DNA from 3 places in the Streptomyces sp. TAA040 genome. Region 3 is predicted to be linked to each of the others. Evidence: riboswitches for the same ligand, from Rfam matches in the RefSeq annotation. Region 3 holds a riboswitch; each other region holds the start of a gene.
The links. Region 3 has a riboswitch for cobalamin ahead of H300_RS0113510 (ribonucleoside-diphosphate reductase subunit alpha). Riboswitches for the same ligand answer to the same signal wherever they lie in the genome.

Region 1: another riboswitch for cobalamin. It lies ahead of H300_RS0101780 (cobalamin biosynthesis protein); the one in region 3 lies ahead of H300_RS0113510 (ribonucleoside-diphosphate reductase subunit alpha).
Region 2: another riboswitch for cobalamin. It lies ahead of H300_RS0115365 (GHMP family kinase ATP-binding protein); the one in region 3 lies ahead of H300_RS0113510 (ribonucleoside-diphosphate reductase subunit alpha).

Annotation. Positions count from the first base shown of each region.
Region 1 is NZ_AUKR01000001.1:397,052-400,876, forward strand. It holds gene H300_RS0101775 (cobyric acid synthase) at 1-1,161, opposite strand, end outside; gene H300_RS0101780 (cobalamin biosynthesis protein) at 1,151-2,143, opposite strand; cobalamin riboswitch at 2,264-2,383, opposite strand; gene H300_RS0101785 (hypothetical protein) at 2,549-2,761, opposite strand; gene H300_RS0101790 (inorganic phosphate transporter) at 2,781-3,825, opposite strand, start outside.
Region 2 is NZ_AUKR01000016.1:1,917-5,741, reverse strand. It holds gene H300_RS0115375 (ATP-grasp domain-containing protein) at 1-233, opposite strand, end outside; gene H300_RS0115370 (pyridoxal-phosphate dependent enzyme) at 230-1,252, opposite strand; gene H300_RS0115365 (GHMP family kinase ATP-binding protein) at 1,249-2,184, opposite strand; cobalamin riboswitch at 2,352-2,581, opposite strand; gene H300_RS0115360 (ferric reductase-like transmembrane domain-containing protein) at 2,787-3,770, shown strand.
Region 3 is NZ_AUKR01000013.1:101,425-105,249, forward strand. It holds gene H300_RS0113510 (ribonucleoside-diphosphate reductase subunit alpha) at 1-1,277, opposite strand, end outside; cobalamin riboswitch at 1,401-1,535, opposite strand; gene H300_RS0113515 (glycosyltransferase family 4 protein) at 1,669-2,835, opposite strand; gene H300_RS31855 (hypothetical protein) at 2,832-3,362, opposite strand; gene H300_RS31860 (sulfotransferase family protein) at 3,359-3,825, opposite strand, start outside.

The DNA.
Region 1 (3,825 bases), on a different contig from region 3:
CACCGGTAGCAGGCCGAGGCCCTCGACCGTCCCGGCCCGGGACTCCACCTCGTCCTCGATACGGCTGCCCAGCAGCTGGAAACCGCCGCAGATGCCGAGCACCGGGCGCCCCTCGGCGGCCCGCCGTCGCAGCGCCGCGGCCAGCCCCCGCCGGTGCAGCCACTCCAGGGCGCGGACCGTGCCGCGGGTACCGGGCACGATCACCAGGTCGGCGTCGGCCAGCTCCTCCGGGCGGTCGCAGAACCGCACCACCACACCGGGCTCGGCGGCCAGCGCGTCGACGTCCGTGAAGTTGGACATCAGCGGCACAGGCAGCACGGCGACCCGCAGCACGTCCGCGCCGTGCGGCGCCGCCGTGCTGCTCTCCCGCACGGTGCCGCGCAGCGACACCCGCAGGCCGTCCTCCTCGTCTATGCCCAGACCGTGGCGGAACGGCAGCACGCCCAGCGTCGGACGCCCGGTGAGCGTGCGCAGCATGTCCAGGCCGGGACGCAGCAGCGACACGTCGCCGCGGAACTTGTTGACCAAGTAGCCCGCGACGAGTTCCTGGTCGGCGGCCGAGAGCAGCGCGGTCGTCCCGAAGAAGGAGGCGAAGACGCCGCCGCGGTCGATGTCGCCGACCACCAGCACCGGGAGCCGTGCTGCCCTGGCGAGTCCCATGTTGACGATGTCGCCCTGCCGCAGGTTGATCTCCGCGGGGCTGCCCGCGCCCTCGCAGATCACCGCGTCGTGGTCGCGCCGCAGCTCCGCCAGGCAGGCGGCGACTGTGTCGAGCAGTTGTCCCCGGCGCTCCGAGTGGTAGCCGCGGGCGCTCATCTCGCCCACCGGCCGCCCCAGCAGGACCACCTGGCTGGTGCGGTCCCCGCCGGGCTTCAGCAGCACCGGGTTCATCAGCGCGCTCGGTTCCACCCCGGCGGCCGCGGCCTGCATCGCCTGCGCCCGGCCGATCTCCGCCCCTTCCAGGGTGACATAGGAGTTCAGCGACATGTTCTGCGCCTTGAAAGGGGCCACTTTGACGCCGCGGCGGGCCAGCCACCGGCAGACGCCCGCGGTGACCACACTCTTGCCGGCGTCCGAGGTCGTCCCCGCCACCAGCAGACCGCCCCCCGTCGCCCGGGGGGTGCCGGCCGCGTTCCGGGCGCCGCCCCTCTCATCCGGCATGACGCCGCCTCCTCCCGGCGCGCCGCGCCTGCCGTGCCACGAGGGCGACGCCGAGCGCCAGCGCGCCGACCCGCCGGGACAGCCGGACGGCCGCCTCGATGTCCGCGGGGCCCGGGGCGCGCCCCCCGGCGTTCAGCACCGGTCGGTGCTCGACCCGCCCGCCGTACGCGAGGGTGCCCCCCAGACGCAGCCCGAGGGCTCCGGCGAACGCGGCCTCCACCGGCCCGGCGTTGGGGCTGGGGTGGCGGCCGGCGTCCGCGGCCCGGACCCGCAGGGCTCCTGCCGGGTCGGGACCGGCGGCCGCCGCCAGCAGTGCGGTCAGCCGGGAGCCCGGAAGGCCCAGCACGTCGTCCAGCCGGGCGGCGGCCCAGCCGAACCGTCGGTAGCGGGGGGACCGGTGGCCCACCATCGCGTCCAGGGTGTTCGCCGCCCGGAAGAGGGCCATCCCCGGCACGCCGCCGAGCGCCGCCCACACCAGCGCGCCCACCACCGCGTCCGAGGTGTTCTCGGCGACCGACTCGACGACGGCCCGGGCCAGGGCGGGGGAGTCGAGCGCCTGCGGGTCGCGGCCGCAGAGGCGCGGGAGCAGTTCCCGGGCGGTGCCGAGGTCCTCCTCTGCCAGCGCCTCGGCCACCAGCCGCGCCTCCCGTCCCAGCGAGGTGCCGCCGAGGACGGACCAGGTGACGGCTGCGGTGAGGGCGACCGCCGGTAGGCCGCCCGCGGCGTCGGCGAGCCGTCGGGGTGTCCCGGTGCGGCGCGCGGGCACCGCCAGAGCGCGGTCAACGGCAGCGGCGAGCACGGCGGCACCGCCCGCGCAGAGCGCGGTGTGCAGGGCGCCCGCGGCCCGGTCGTCGCGCCACAGGCGTCGTTCTGCGGCGGTGGCGGCCCGGCCGAAAGCGGCTACCGGGTGGCCACGGCGGGGGTCGGCGACCAGCACGTCGGCGAGGTAGCCGAGCACCGCGCCCGAAGGGGAGAAAGCCATGGCGTCGTCAGCCGGCCGTCTCACCCCGGTGGCGCGGAGGGGGCGGTGGCAGCAGCATGCCGGGCATGGGTGTGTCCTCACTCAGGGTCCGCGCCCTGGCTCGACGTGACCGGCGGTGAGAGTCTCCTGGCTCCCGGATCGGCAGCGCCCCCGGCCTTCCAGCCCGCGGGCCGTGACGTGGGTGGGGGCGTGCTCCCCGGTGACAGTGGCGGGACCGCGCCGGACTCGCACCGGCTTCCTCTCCTGCCGCCGTTTGGCAACGGGCAGTCCACCACGCCCGCGGGGAGCCGTCAACTCCCCTCTGACCTGCGACGGGAGAGTGCGAGCAGACACACCGCAGGGCACACCGCGGGAGCGCTGCAGTTCTGCTGCCGACGCCCCCGCGGTGTGCCGTCCGGGGCGGTCTCAGGCGGCGATGATGTAGATGCCGTAGGCCACGGCGACTCCGCAGAGCGTGTAGCTGAGGACGGACAGCACCCGTCCGCCCGCGCTGGCGGTGCCGTTCGCGGACCGGGCCGAGCCGCCCACGATGCCGAGGGTGAAGACGCCCACCAGAGCGATGGTGGCGAGGATACTGACGCCGAAGACGGCGCCGAGGGATGCCCACTCGATGTTCATTGCGCGGTTTCCTTCCTGGTCACCTGTTGGCGGCGGCCGGGTCGCCGGCCGGCCGGTCGCCGGTCCCGGCGTCCGTGGGGCCGGCGGTCCCGGCGCCGGAGGGGCCGGCCGGCGGGGGAGAGACGGCGAGGACGGCGTCGCTCACCGGGGTTCGCTCCCCGGCGGCGGGCGGCCCGTCGGTGCTCGACCCGTCGGCGGTGGCGGCGCCGGCCGGCGCCTTTGCGGTGCCACCGGTGCCCGGGGTGTCAGCGGTGCCACCGGTGTCGGTGACGCCCGCGTCAGCCGGGGCTTCGTGGTCGGTGTCGTTGACGTTCCGGTGGTCGACCACCTCGCGGCGGGAGGCGAGCCAGATCGCGAGGCAGGCAGCGAGGGCCCCCACGCCGACCGCGGTGACGCCCCAGTCGCCCTGCTCGGCGAGCAGGGCCGCGAGTGCGGCGACCAGTCCGGCGGCCGGCAGGGTCAGGGCCCAGGCGGCGAACATCCGGTTCGCGGTGCTCCAGCGGACGACGCCCCCCTTGCGGCCGAGACCGGAGCCCATCACCGAACCGGAGCAGACCTGCGTGGTGGACAGCGCGAAGCCGAGGTGGGAGGAGGCGAGGATGGTCACGGCCGAGCTGGTCTGCGCGGCGAAGCCCTGCGGCGGCGCGATGTCCGTCAGGCCCCTGCCCATGGTGCGGATGATGCGCCAGCCGCCGAGGTAGGTGCCCAGAGCGATGGCGATGCCCGCGGAGGCGATCACCCACATCGGCGGGTCGGCGTCGGCCCCGAGTGCGCCGCCGGAGATCAGCGCGAGCGTCATCACGCCCATCGTCTTCTGCGCGTCGTTGGTGCCGTGGGCCAGTGAGACCAGCGCGGCGGAGGTGATCTGACCCCGGCGGTACCCCTTGGAGGTCCGCTGCGGGTCGGCACCGCGGGTCGTGCGGTACGTCAGCCGGGTGGCGAGCATCGCGGCCACACCGGCGACCAGCGGGGCGATGCAGGCCGGGAGCAGCACCTTCGTGAGCACCGCGTCCAAGTGGACGGCGCCCACGCCGACCGAGGCGATGGTGGCGCCCATCAGACCG
Region 2 (3,825 bases), on a different contig from region 3:
GAACTGACCAGCCCCCGCAACTCCGGGGTGCGCCTCAGCAGAGCGGCCACGCGCTCCACGTCGAAGGTGTCGGTCACGACGACATCAAGGGCGTCGGTGGGCAGCCGGTTCAGCTCGTAGGCGTAGTGGGCGGGGTCCCGGGTGAGGAGCAGTACACGCTCGCCGAACTGGTCGGCCGCGCGGACCAGGTGGCCGAGGCCGAAGGTCAGAGACTCCAGGCAGGCCACGGTCATGCGGCACTCTCCTTCCAGCCTGCCGGGCAGGGCGTGCGCTGCCACAGCATCCTCGACCAGGGCATGGTCATCTCCTCCGGACTGCGGACCTCGCGGGGGGTGAGCGTGGCCGGATCCAGGGCCTCGGCATGCCGGGCGAACACGCGTTCCACGTAGCGGTGTCCGGTGTCCGCGCCTATCACCAGGTGCAGTCGGTCGGGGTGGCGGCTGGCCTCGAACGACGCCGTCAGGTAGCCGGCGCCGGTGGACAGTCCGGCGAACACCGCGTGTCGGCGCAGCAGGGCGACGGCACCGGACATGGCATGGGTGAAGTCCAGCCAGTGCACGGTGTCGTAGAGATGGTGGCGGACGTTGTCGAAGATGATCGACGAGCCGATGCCGGCGATGATCGCATCCGGGTCGTGGTGCTCCTGGCTGCCGAAGGTGACGCTGCCGAAAGGCTGGACGCCGACCAGACGGACGGTGGAGTCCCGGGTGCGCAGACGTTGCACGATGCCGCCGGTCGAGGCTCCGGAACCCACCCCTCCGACGACCGTCAGCGGCGCGGCGGGGAACTGCGCGGCGATCCGGTCGGCGACCTCCTGGTATCCGAGGTAGTGGATGCCGTCGTGGTATTGGCGCATCCAGTGGTGGTCAGGGCGTTCGTCGAGTATCTCGCGCACGCGTCGCACGCGGAGCTCCTGGTCGAGCCCGAGGTTCCGCGACGGCCTCACCTGTTCCATGGTGCAGCCGAGCACCTCCAGTTGGGCCAGGGTGGTGGCGTCGACGGTGGTGGAAGCGACGATGTGGCACCGCATGCCGTACCGGTGGCAGGCCAGTGCGAGGGCGTAGGCGTAGATCCCACTGGAGCTGTCGATCAGGGTCTGGCCCGGACGGACCGCGCCCCGCTCCAGCAGGTGGCGGACGGCGGCCAGGGCCGAGTAGATCTTCATCGACTCGAACCGCAGCAGGACCAGTCCATCGGTGAGCCGGACGAGGTCCGGGACCTTCAGGGCATCGGCGATGTGGGGGTGGATCACCCGTAGCCTCCTTGGGCGAAGGTGCACTGGTGGCCGAGCGAGTGGAAGAACGCGGAGAGCTCGGCCTTGACGTGGGCGCATGGGCGTGAGGCGAAGAGATAGCCGGCCAGGCACCCGGTGTGGGCGACGAAGATCCCGTCTGCTCCGAACCGCTCACGATGTGCTTGCAGACTGCCGAAGCTCGCCTTGGGCAGCACCTCCTGGGACAACGCGGCGCTGATCGTCGCAGCACGGGCCACGGCGACGGCGTCGCGCGAGCCGAAGCCCTTCACCAGTTCGGTCAGGCACCGCTGGTACTCCTCGCCGCGGTGTCGGTAGTGGTCCAGCAGCAGGGGGGTGACGGCGGCGGTGTCCACCGTGCCGGGTTCCGTGACGAAGGCGGTGTGGAAGCCGATGTCCGGTCCCAGCCGCCGCACCACCCGGTGCCGCCCACTGAGATACAGGGCGAACTCGTCGAGGAAGACGCTGTCCGCGCGCTCGATCTCCGCCAGGATGCAGAGGACCACGCCCTCCTCGTACGGCAGGGAGAATGCACGGAACAGACAGCGCAGCGTCGCCACGACATCCGCCGTCGAACTGGCCATCCCCACGCCCACCGGCAGTTCGGAGTGGGTCCGCCAGTCACCCGGGGGCAGGGTGAGACCGTAGTGGTCCAGAAAGATCCGCGCGGCTGTTGACGACTTCTCACCCAGCGCCGGCGAGCGCCGCGGTCCGGCCGTCGACCTCGGTGTGAAGTACACCCAGGAGTGACGGTCCACAGGGAAGGACACCACCGCGATCTCCGGAGTGCTGCCTGCTTGCAACGGGCCCTGGTACAGCTCGCCCAGAGTTCCGTGGCAGACGCCGGACACCGTGCCGCGTGACCTCTCCCATTCCTGGAGCCCGCCCGCGACCGGTGCGAGAATCGCCCGTTCCGGTCCGTCGGACGCCACGTCGACCCGGGGTCGGAAAGGCCGACGCGCAGCGGCTGGGTCCCGCACACCATCCTCCTCCGTACCGGCCCTTGAACACCGACAGGGAAGGAGGCGCGGTCACACGCACGACGTACGTCCGCCCGTACCGCCGACCCAGTCCACGAGGTCACGTGCACAGCCCGCGCGGGACGCGGACGCAGCGGCAGGTCTTCGGACTCGCGGGCGCGTCAGCCGAAGGGGCGGACACCTATCGGCCGTCTCTTCCCGGGCCCTGGCGCGGGCCCAGTGACATCGACGGCGTTCGTTCCCACTCACCGCTGCGGGACAGCCCCGGATTCGCACCGGGTTCCCTCTTGCGTCGCGCCCCCGGTGTCCGGGCGGACGGGAGGCGCGAACCGACTGCGTGCCTCAGCGTACGGGCGCTCGTACTCCTGAGACAGTGGGGCTTCGGCGGTTGTCCTGAATCCGGAGGGGAGCGTGTACGTGGGCGACCCCTGTACGCGTGTGGTGGAGCTTTGGCCGGATAACGCCTCTGGGGATAGCCGCCCCATCAGCCAGACTCGTTCCCTCACGACACATGCACACCGTTGCCGCGGTGGCCCATGCCCGAAAGGCCCCTGATGACACCAGACGCCACGTTGGACGGCGGGTCAGTAGCCCCGCCCGGAGGCGGGCGGCCTCCCGGGGACCGCGTCGCGCTGCGCGGCGACCTGCGGTCCGCCCTGCCCGACGCCACCGCTGCGGTGGTGGTCACGGCGCTCGTGTTCGTGTTGCTGTGGGTGCGCATGGAGTCGGGCACTTCGGACACCGTCGCGGTCATGCCGTTCATGGACGACGCCCGCACTTACTGGATGTACCTGCTCAGCCAGGCGTTCGGCTGGTCCGGTCTGCTGTGGGCCTGGGGCACGGTCGTACTCGGTCTGCTGCTGTCGGGGCCGCGCACCGCCCGGCCGCCTGTCTCTCGGCAGACGTTGGAACGTTGGCACCGCACCACGAGCCTGACGACCACGGCGCTGATGTTCGCCCACGCGCTGATGTTCGCTGCGGAGCTGGTGCGCTACGAGTCGGAGGTGGGCTGGGCCAGGCGCCTGTGGGTGGGTTTCGCCGACAGCTTCGTGCCCGGCTGGTACGACTCCGGTACCGGCCAGATCGCCATCCCCCTGGGCCAGGGGGCCCTGTACCTGGCAGTTCCGCTCGGCCTGCTGTTCTACGTCCGGCATCGCATCGGCGCGAACACCTGGCGGCGTCTGCACCGGTTCGTGATCGTCGTCTACGTGCTGAGCGTGTGGCACACACTGCTGTACGGAACCAACGTCTGGTTCGGTGAGTGGCCGCGCACCGTTCTCTGGCTGTTGCAGATACCCGTTGCCGCGCTGTTGTTGCTCCGTCTGCTGAGACCGGCACGGCGGGCCGAACGGCTGGGCCCGCCGAGGGGAGGGGCGAATGCGGCCCGTCCGGCCTGGTGGGCGCGCGCGAGCGGACGTGTCGTCGCAGCAGCCCTTGTTGTCGGGCTGGTCGTCGTGGTGGTGTCCGGCCGCGACGGCGGGCGGGACCGTCCGACCCATCCGCCTGCTACGGCCCCGCACACCCAGGAGACGGACTGACGGCCGACACGGCGTCCCGGAGCGGGGATGATGGCTGGCGACAAGGCGACGGCGG
Region 3 (3,825 bases):
TTCGAGGAGTGGACCACCGCGCCGCGGCGCGCGGTCTGGTTCGCCGTCCGGTTGGCCGTGTCCTTGAAGGTCATCCAGCCGTTGCCGGTCTGGGCCAACGTCCGCATCATGCGGGAGCAGAGCCGCTGCGCGGGCACCGTCGCACGGGCCAGGCCCGCCGCCTCGGCCGCCCGGTAGGCGGTGTCGAACTCCTCGCCCCACAGGTCGACGAGTTCCGGGACGTCCGAGGGCGAGAAGAGCGACCAGTCGGCGCCGCGCTGCACCCGGCGCATGAACTCGTCCGGGATCCAGTGCGCGAGGTTCAGGTTGTGGGTGCGACGGGCCTCCTCGCCGGTGTTGTCCCGCAGCTCCAGGAACTCCTCGATGTCGGCGTGCCAGGTCTCCAGGTAGACACAGGCGGCGCCCTTGCGCCGGCCGCCCTGGTTCACCGCGGCCACCGAGGCGTCCAGGGTGCGCAGGAAGGGGACGATCCCGTTCGAGTGACCGTTGGTACCCCGGATCAGTGAGCCGCGGGAACGGACGCGGGAGAACGGCAGGCCGATCCCGCCGGCGTGCTTCGACAGCCGAGCCACCTGGTGGTAGCGCTCGTAGAGCGAGTCGAGCTCGTCGACGGGCGAGTCGAGGAGGTAGCACGAGGACATCTGCGGGCGGCGGGTGCCCGAGTTGAAGAGCGTGGGGGAGGAGGGCAGGTAGGCCAGCGAGGAGGTGAGCCGGTACAGCTCGGCGACCTCCGCGAGCGCCTCCTCGCCGGTGCCGCCGGCGAGTCCGCAGGCCACCCGGAGCAGGAAGTGCTGCGGCGTCTCGATCACTTTGCGGGTCGTCGGGTGGCGCAGCAGGTAGCGCGAGTGCAGCGTACGGAGCCCGAAATACCCCAGCCGGTCGTCGACGCCGTCCGCGAACGCGCGTTCCACGAGCGCGTCAGGGGCCTGACCGTGGCGGGCGGCGAAGGCGGCGGTGCCGTCGGCGATCAGGCCCAGCCGGTGGCCCGTGGCCACCGACGCGGTGAACGATCCGGCACCCTGCGCGGCCGCCTCGTCGGCGACGGCCCGGGTCAGGAGCCGTGCGGCCAGGGCGGAGTACTGCGGCTCGTCACCGATCATCCCGGCAGCGGCCTCGATGGCCAGGGTGCGCAGTTCCGCCTCGTCTGATCCGGCGTTCGCGCCGCGCAGTGCGGCATCGGCCACCCGCTGGGGGTCCGTGGCGGGCAGCCCGGCGGCGGGACCGGCCAGGGCGTCGAGCAGCGACGCCGACCGGGGTCGGGTGGGGGCGGTGGTCACAGGAGTGCTCTCCCTCGCTCGGCGGGGGCCTTCGAGGGCATGGAGCGGAAGCGCGTACGCGGCGGCGCCCGGGCAGAACAGGGCGTGCCGCTCAGCGTCCGTCGGCCCAACCCACGAGGCCCGGACGTGTGCAAGCAGTCAGCAGGTGATCGGACTCGCGCACGCGTACCGCGGTGCGCTCACCGTTGCGGGACAGTTCCGGACTCGCACCGGATTCTCCTGATGACAGCGGGACGAGCATACATCTTGTGGTGAGGTTCTTCGGTCAGCCCCACATCTTGTGGTGAGGGCGTGTCGGGTCCGCAACAGTGCGCGGGAAAGCCGGAGGGCGGCGGCACCGGGTTCCGGTGCCGCCGCCCTCCGGTCCACAGGCGCAGGCGGGGGAGCGTCCTCAGCGGCCCGCGGCCGTGCGGGCGGTGCTCAACTCCTCGAAGAGCTCCGCCCAGCGCGGCAGCACCTCCTCCGGTGCGAAGGACCGGGCGGTCTGGAGCGCAGCGTCGCCCGCTTCCATCCGCCGGTCCGGGTCCTCCATCAGCTCCCGGAGCGCCTCCGCCAGCCCGTCCACGTCGCGAGGGGGCACGAGGAAGCCCTCACGGCCGTCCGTGAGCACCTCGCCGGGCCCGGTCGGGCAGTCGAAGGCCACCACCGGCAGGGCGTGCGACATCGCCTCGATCATCACCATGGGCAGCCCCTCGAACCGCGAGGAGAGCGCGTACAGCGAGGCCTGGGCGAACTTCTCGTCCAGCCGGTCGGTGTAGCCCATGAGGAACACGTGGTTGTACAGGTGGAGTTCCTCGATCTGCGCCCGCAGCTCGGCGCGCTTCTCGCCCGTGCCGTAGATCCGCAGTTGCCACGGCGATTCCTCGTCCACCGTCTTGCCGAAGGCCTCGATCAGCATGTCGAAGCCCTTCTGGTTGACCAGCCGGCCGGCCGCGACCACCGTGTGGCCGGCGGTGGTCGACGGGACCTGCTCGATCTGCTGGAGGGCGTTGGGCACCGTCTCGATGCGGACGCCGGGGAGCAGCTTCTCGTAGTCCTCCCGGTCGCCCTCGGTGAGGACGGCGACCGTGTCGAACCTGCGGTATCCGCGGGCGATGGCCTTCTGCACGTCCTTGCGGTGGGTGCCCAGGTTCATGTGCTCCTGCGCCACCAGCACCGGCCCCTCGGGCGTGTGACGCGCCACCAGGAGGTTCAGCGCCGGACGCGTCGTCACCACGATGCCGTCCCTTATCCGGCTCACGCACCGGATGATCTCGCGCTCCACGTAGCGGTCGAAGATGTGGTACCCGAACTCCCCGGCCGGGATCTCCTGCGCCGGACGGTCGGCCAGCCGGGACCGCGCCCAGGACCACTGGGTGTCCGCATCCGCCCTGCGGTCCACCAGCGCTCGCAGCCGGATGCGCGGGTCGATGGTGAAGCGGGGCGCCTCCCCGGTGCGGAGCACGCTGATCAGCTCGACCTCGTGCCCGGCAGCGGCGAGGAAGTTGGCCTGGTTCAGGACCGTGCGAATCGTTCCGCCGGTGCCGTAGGCGTTGAGCAGCAGGTAACGGATCCTCATGAGCCCTCGCCCTCCCCGCCCGCGGCGGGCTCCGTCCGGCACAGCACGGAGAGGTTGTTCTTCACCGTGTAGAAGGGCCGGAGCAGGTGCGTCCCGCCGTCCTCGGCCGGTACGGAGAGCGCCGGGAACGGCATCACCCGCTTCTTGTCCTCGATGCCGTCGAGGACGCGGCCGATGCGCAGTCGCTCCTCCCCGGGACGGTCGCCGTCCGGGCGGTCCGCTGCCTCCCCGCCGGCCGGGGAGCTCGCGCCGCGGCCGACCGCCAGGTAGAGGTCCCACTTCTCCGGTTCCGCGGCGCCCGCGTCCCGGCGCGGCGGTACCAGGTCCGTGGCCGGTACGGTCGCCTCGAAGCGCGCCCCATGCCGCTCGACCGGGTAGCGCCGCTCGTGCTCCGGCGCGTCCCGCAGCACGAGCACCAGTTCCGGCGGGCCGCCCTCGGGCGTGTCCAGCACCGAGTACGTCTCACCCACGAGGCGGACCCGCTGGTCCCGGGGCCACACCTGTATCACTTCGGCATGGGGTCTCATACGCGTTGCGTACCGCCCTCGTTCGGGACCGGCTCGGCGGCCGGCGCCACCTCGTAGCCCCAGGCGGAGCAGATCGGGCCCAGCACCTCGGGCACCGTGTCCGCGGAGGGCAGCGGACGGCCGGACTGCACCGTGCCGGACCGGATCTTGTCCTTCCAGTCACCGAGTCCCTTCTGGAGCCCGCCGACCGCGTCGCCGAACTCCAGCATCCCCGGCTCCCACTCGATCTCCAGGAAGCCGCACAGCCGCTTCAGCTCGGAGACCGGGTCGGCAACGATGTCCTCGTAGTGCACGGTGTGCCCGTCCAGACCCTTGCGAGCGCGCTCGACCGCCTGCATGTAGCGGAGTGCGTCGGCGGCCGCGGCCTCCTTGTCCCGCTTCTCGGGGTCGGCCTCGTGCCAGGACGCGGCGATCGACGCCGGGTGCCGGAGCAGGAAGACGAAACGGGCGTCCGGCCAGCAAG